DNA from 2 places in the Pseudarthrobacter sp. LMD1-1-1.1 genome. Region 2 is predicted to be linked to the other one. Evidence: predicted binding sites of a transcription regulator. Region 2 holds the regulator's gene; the other holds the start of a gene.
What was found. The regulator LexA, encoded in region 2, represses DNA repair genes until DNA is damaged. The targets are predictions, from matches to a motif close to TCGAACANNTGTTCGA.

Region 1: MRBLMD1_RS06150 (shikimate dehydrogenase) is a predicted target of LexA. The motif match lies at 1,205-1,220, and genes of this name have one in related genera.

Annotation. Positions count from the first base shown of each region.
Region 1 is NZ_JBEGHP010000012.1:130,840-134,239, reverse strand. Features, by position in the region: gene MRBLMD1_RS06160 (MFS transporter) at 1-40, opposite strand, end outside; gene MRBLMD1_RS06155 (IclR family transcriptional regulator) at 274-1,137, shown strand; gene MRBLMD1_RS06150 (shikimate dehydrogenase) at 1,294-2,175, shown strand; gene MRBLMD1_RS06145 (bifunctional sugar phosphate isomerase/epimerase/4-hydroxyphenylpyruvate dioxygenase family protein) at 2,175-3,400, shown strand, end outside.
Region 2 is NZ_JBEGHP010000023.1:560,171-563,570, reverse strand. Features, by position in the region: gene MRBLMD1_RS16160 (histidinol-phosphate transaminase) at 1-663, opposite strand, end outside; gene MRBLMD1_RS16155 (LysM peptidoglycan-binding domain-containing protein) at 906-1,256, opposite strand; gene lexA (transcriptional repressor LexA) at 1,611-2,345, shown strand; gene MRBLMD1_RS16145 (ATP-dependent DNA helicase) at 2,394-3,400, opposite strand, start outside.

The DNA of each region.
Region 1 (3,400 bases), on a different contig from region 2:
TGAGGGCACCCGCCCCTGCGGACGGAAGTGTCTTGCTCATGGTGTTCCTTTGGTGTGACGACATTGTCGCGGATGGATCTGGGGGGTCGCAGCCGCCGATGCCTTGGTGCGGGCGGGGGATGCGGCTGGAGTCCGGTGCAAAGACCCGGCAGTTGTAGCCACATGGTGGGAGCTACTTTTGCGATACAGAAACTATGACTGTGAGGGCAGTCACCTGTCAAGAAAATAATCACCATCTAGAAATAGCTCTCACATTGTGGCAACATCGAATGCATGAGTGTGAACCAAACCACAGCGGTCAATGAAGAATCCGCTGCCGCCGCCCGCGCCGGAGAGCCCGTGAATGCCATGCCGCCGGAAGGCAAAGTGGGCGCCCGTCCCGCCGACCGCACGGACATGGTGGGCAAGGCCCTGGGGCTGCTGGTCCTCCTGGGTGATGAACCCCGCGGTGCCAGTGCCGCAGAAATTTCCCGCCGCGCCGAACTTCCCTTCAGTACCACCTACCGCCTGCTGGGCTCCCTGACCCGCGACGGCTTTGTCGACTACGAGCCGGACGGCCGCCGCTACCACCTGGGCCTGCGGATCTTCCAGCTGGGGCAGCGCGTCTCCAACCACCATGGCTTCGCGGGTACGGCCATGCCCATTCTCCGCCGTGTCACCGAGCAGACCGGCGAGGCCACCATCCTCAGCGTCCGCGACGGCCTGCACCACCTGACCGTCAGCAAGGTGGACGGGCCGCAGACCTTCCGCGTGACCAGTGACCCCGGCCACCTCGGCTCGCTCTCGACCACCGCCGTGGGCAAGGCCCTGGTGGCTTTTGCCGAGGATGCGGAACGGGAGAAGCTACTGGCGGAGCTCCCGCTGGAGGCGCTGACTGACAAGTCCGTGACGGACCGCCGCGCTTTCCGGGCTGAGATCGAAAAGGTCCGCCGGCAGGGTTACGCCGTCATGGACGAGGAGAACGAGGCGGGGATGCGTGCCGTGGCCGTGCCGCTGCTCAACGACCAGGGGCACGCCTTCGCCTCGCTGGCAACTGCCGTGCCGGTCTTCCGGCTGGACCTTGAGGGGCTGGTGGCGCACGTTCCCCTGCTCCAGGAAGCCGCCGCCGAACTGGCGGCCAGGCTGCCGCAGCGATAGCACCAAGGGGCCAGCAACCGTCCCCGGGGCGACACCGTTGTTCGCATGAAGAACAATAGTGCGATAAGTGAACATTTGTTGTACCGTAATCCCTATCACCCCGCAGCGCGGCCGAGTTCCGCGCCTGCCCGGTGCCGTACCAAAGGAGCTGCACGCATGAGCAATCGAACTGAGTCCTACCTTGTAGGGCTGGTTGGTGATGGCGTTACGCCATCGCTCACGCCGCCCATGCACGAACGGGAAGGTGACGTGCAGGGCCTGCGCTACCTGTACCGTCCCATCGACCTGCTGGAACTGGGGCTGACCGGGGAATCGGTGGGCGCCATCCTGGACAGTGCCCGCATCCTGGGCTTCAACGGCCTGAACATCACCCATCCCTGCAAGCAGCTGGTCCTGCAGCACCTGGATGAGGTCAGCCCGGACGCGCGCCGCCTCGGTGCCGTCAACACCGTGGTCATCCGGGACGGCCGCTTCATCGGCCACAACACCGACTTCTCCGGCTTCGCCGCCGCCCTCGCCTCCGGCCTTCCCGGCGCCCGGCTGGACCGCGTGGTGCAGCTCGGCGCGGGCGGTGCCGGGTCCGCCGTCGCCTATGCCCTGCTCAGCGCAGGCGTCAAATCCCTGGACCTGGTGGACATGGACCCCGCCAGGGCCACCGCACGGGCTGCCGAGCTGCAGGGCTTTTTCCCGGACAGCACCGTCACGGCCCGCACCACGGCGGAGCTGCCGCAGCTGATGCCGCTGGCCGATGGCCTGGTGCACTGCACTCCCGTTGGAATGGCAGCCCACCCCGGCGTCCCGCTGGACCTTGACCTGCTCGAGCCCCGGCACTGGGTGGCGGACATCGTCTACCGCCCGATCGACACCGAACTGGTCCGCGGCGCCCGCGCCAAGGGCTGTGAGGTCCTGGATGGCGGCAGGATGGCAGTGGGCCAGGCCGCCGACGCGTTCCGGATCTTCACCGGCCTGGACGCCGACCCGGAGCGCATGCGCTCGCACTTCCTGGAGCTCGTGGCCGCCGAGGAGGTGGCCGCCTGATGCGCACAGGAATCGCCACGGTCTGCCTCTCCGGCACCCTGAAGGAAAAGATGCAGGCCTGCGCCATCGCCGGCTTTGACGGCATCGAAATCTTCGAGCAGGACCTGGTCACCTCACCGCTCAGCCCCGAAGACGTGCGGAAGATGGCAGCGGACCTGGGGCTCGGCCTGGACCTGTACCAGCCCTTCCGCGACTTCGACGGCGTCACCCCGGACCTGCTGAAGGCCAACCTCCGCCGCGCCGAGGCCAAGTTCAAGCTCATGGCCCGCCTGGGCATGGACACCATCCTGGTGTGCTCCAACGTTGCCACCGCCACCATTGACGACGACGCCGTCCGCGCCGAACAACTGGCACAGCTCGCAAACCTGGCGGGGGACCACGGCGTCAAGGTGGCCTATGAGGCCCTGGCCTGGGGCAAGTACGTCAACGACTACGAGCACGCCTACCGCCTGGTGGAGATGGTGGACCACCCCAACCTGGGAACCTGCCTGGACTCCTTCCACATCCTGTCCCGCGACTGGGACACGGCGCCGATCGAGGACATCAACCCGGACAAGATCTTCTTCGTCCAGGTGGCGGACGCCCCCAAGCTCTCCATGGACGTCCTGTCCTGGAGCCGCCATTACCGCGTCTTCCCGGGCGAGGGGCAGTTCGAGCTGGCCAAGTTCATGGGCCACGTGGTCCGCGCCGGCTACACCGGACCCGTGTCGCTGGAGGTCTTCAACGACGTCTTCCGCCAGTCGGACGTCGAGCGCACCGCGGTGGATGCCATGCGGTCCCTGATCTGGCTGGAGGAGCAAAGTGCCAAATGGCTCGCCGGCACCGAAGCCGCGCCCGGCAACGCAGCCGCGCTCCGCCGTCGTTATCCCATGGAACTTGCCACGCTGCCCAAGGTCAACGAACCTGCCGGCTTCAACTTTGCCGAGGTCAAGGCGGACGATACCGCCCAGCTGGAGAAGCTCCTGGGCCAGCTCGGGTTCCAGTTCGAAGGCCGCCACCGCACCAAGGACGTCCAGCTGTGGACCATGGGGCAGGCCCGGGTCATCATCAACGAGCAGGCCGCGCAGCATGCGGAACCGGCCATTGCCGCGCTGGGGTTCGACGTTGATTCCCCCGTGATCGCCTCCGCCCGCGCCCAGCAGCTCAAGGCCCCCGTGGTGGCCCGCAAGGTCCAGGCGGACGAGGAAGTGTTCCAGGGCAGCGCCGCGCCGGACTCCACCGAGAT
Region 2 (3,400 bases):
CCGCTCACGGCCGGGCAGGAGCGTCAGCGCGCTGGGCGTTCCGTCGTGCGCGAACTCGTGGTACGCCTCATCGACTATGACGATGGCCTGGCTGTCCGCACCGGCCTCGTAGACGGCCTCCACGACGTCCAGCCCAAGCCCGGTCCCGGTGGGGTTGTTGGGCGAGCAGAGGAACACGATGTTCGGCTGCAGTTCCTTGACCTGGCGCGCGGCCGACTCCGCGCTGAGGTCATAGCCCTCCGCGCGCTCCCCGGTGATGTACTGCGTGTCCGTTCCGCTGGCCAGCAGGGGGTACATGGAGTACGTGGGCGGGAAACCAAGTACAGTGCGGCCCGGACCGCCAAAGGCCTGGAGGATCTGCTGGAGGACCTCATTGGAACCATTGGCGGCCCACAGGTTGGTTTCATCGAGCCCATGCCCGAGGTATTCCGCCAGGGCCTTCCGGAGCGCGGTGAACTCACGGTCCGGGTAACGGTTCAGCCCCGCAGCGGCCTCCGTCACGGCGGCACTGATGGCTGCGCGCACGTCGGCGGGAACACCATGGGTGTTTTCATTGACGTTCAGCAGAATGGGGACGTCCAGTTGGGGCGCCCCGTAAGGGGTCAGGCCGCGGAGGTTGCTGCGGAGGGGAAGCCGGTTCAGACGTTCTAGCTGGTCGTTCACCTGAACAGTTTAGTTGCCGCGGCAACGACCGGAAAATGTGACGGTTCCTGTTCGCCCTCGGCATGTCCCGCGGCGGCCCGCTCCAGGGCTTGCCAGCCAGCCAGGCAGGCCACCCTGGCAGAGGCCACGAACTCAGGGGTGGCGCCGGTCAGTGGGCGGCCGGTCAGTGGGCGGCCGGTCAGTGGGCGGCCGGTCAGTGGGCGGCCGGTCAGTGGGCGGGGACGGTCAGTGAGTGGGGACGGTCAGTGAGTGGGGACGAAGAGCTGCTGGCCCGGAAGAACGGTGCCCGCGGCAAGGTTGTTGAGCTGGACGATGTCCGCCACGACGTCCCGGGCGTCCCGGTCCGGAGCGACGGCGCCCGCAATGGCCCACAGCGACTGGCCGGACTGCACGGTCACCGTGACGGTGGGCGTCACGGCAAGGTCGGCGGCCGAGTCCGAGGCCTTGGCCGGGGAGTGGAAGAGGCCTGAAAGCGACAGCAGGAGTACAGCCAGGAGCACGAGCGGAACTCCGATCAGGACGATCCTCCCCCGGCGGGTCAGCCGCAGGGGTGCGGACGAAGGTGAAACCTGGTGAAGAGATAAAGCTGACATGAACTAAGCCCTCCTGGACTTGCCGTGCTGCCCGGGTGTCCGCCCGCTGCTGCCTTGCCGTTCATATCGCGCCGGGACTTCTCCCGGCCGCGTATTCGAATGGGGCACCTGCTGGTTAGAACACATGTTCGAACTTTGCTTGTTAAGTTTTAGCACCTATCAACGAACATTGTCGAGACTCGCTAGAACAAATGTTTGAAAAAGCAATGTGGCTGGCCTAGTTTTGAAACCACAGAACATCCACCACTGAAGTTGAACAGCAGGGTCTGACAATGACAGTGGGAGTCCTTCCGGCGGCACTGTGGAACAGCGGCACACGGAAGATCCGGCGGCAAGCGAAAGGCATTGGCGAATATGGCAGCAGCAGCCGCCGGGGGCAGGACCGCCCCGCAATCCAAGAGGACAGCCAAGGGCCTGACCCCACGGCAGAAAAAGATCCTCGAAACCATCCAGCGCTCGGTCAACGAGAACGGTTATCCGCCCTCCATGCGCGAGATCGGCGATACCGTCGGCCTTGCGAGCCTGTCCAGCGTGACCCACCAGCTCTCACAGTTGGAGAAGCTGGGTTACCTGCGCCGCGACCCCAAGCGGCCGCGCGCCATGGAAGTGCTGATGCCGCTCACGCTCGACGGCGGGGGCAAAGGCGCCGGCGCGTCTCCTGCGCCGCAGGCTGCGGGCGGCGGCGCCACGGTCACCGAACTGCCCACCGCGCTGGATACGGCCATGGTTCCGCTGGTGGGCCGGATTGCCGCCGGCGGCCCCATCCTCGCCGAACAGCTCGTGGAAGACGTCATGCCGCTGCCCCGCCAGCTGGTGGGCCAGGGCGAACTTTTCATGCTGAGGGTGGCCGGTGACTCCATGGTGGACGCCGCCATTTGCGACGGCGACTGGGTGGTGGTGCGGCGGCAGGCTGACGCTGCCAACGGGGACATTGTTGCTGCCCTGCTGGACGACGAGGCGACCGTGAAGACGTTCCGCCAGCGCGACGGACACACCTGGCTGCTCCCCCAGAACACGCAGTACGAACCAATCCTGGGCGACCACGCCACCATCATGGGCAAGGTCGTCTCAGTCCTGCGTTCGCTCTAGCCTGCGCACGCCTGCGCGGCATCCGCGCAGGCGTTGTCCGGCGGTTTCTCAGGAAGCGTCTGCACCAAGCCGGGTGAGCGCAGCCAGCGCCTTGGCGCGATCGGTGGTGGCCCAGAACGGGGGCAGCGCCCCGCGCAGGAATCCCGCATAGCGTTCGGTGGCCAGCCGTGAGTCCAGGACAGCCACCACCCCTTTGTCCCCGGTAGACCTGATCAGGCGGCCGGCGCCCTGCGCAAGCCGGATGGCCGCGTGGGTGGCGGAAACGGACATGAAGCCGTTTCCCCCTGCCTGCGCCACGGCACGCGAACGCGCCGTCATGAGGGGATCGTCCGGCCGCGGGAAGGGGATGCGGTCTATCACCACCAGCCGGCAGGATCCTCCGGGAACGTCGACGCCCTGCCACAGGGACATGGTTCCGAAGAGGCAGGTGTCCGGTTCGTCGGCGAATTGCTTCACCAGGGCGGTCATGGTCGACTCGCCCTGGCAGAGAACAGTCATATTGAGCTTGGGCCGGAGGGCATCGGCGGCCTCTTCGGCGGCCCGACGCGAGGAGAACAGGCACAGGGCGCCCCCACCGGATGCCTTGATGAGTGCTTCGAGTTCTGACAGCGCTTCCGGTGACACGCCGCGGCCGGGCTTGGGCAGGTGGCCGGCGACGTAGAGGATGCCCTGTTTGGGATAGTCGAAGGGCGAGCCAACATCCACGCCCGTCCAGCTGGGGGCTCCGTCGCCTACCAGGCCCAGTCCCCCGGCCGCCGGTTCAAAGGCGGAGCCAATGGCCAGGGTGGCAGAGGTCAGCACGACGGTATGGTCCGCAAAAAGCCCCTCCCGCAGCCTCCCGGCGACGGATAGTGGGGCTATGTTGATCAGCACCGGTGCACTGTCATCGGGCGGTGAGTATCCCTGGCCGGGGTCGAAGGTGCTGGCGCGGGAAAACCACACCACTTCGCGGTTCTCGCGTGCAGCAATGAGCCTTTCGCAGAGTTCCAGGATGAGCATCAGCCGGGAACGCGCCAGCTGCCGCCCGCCGTCGGCTGTGGTGTTGCTGTCTCCTT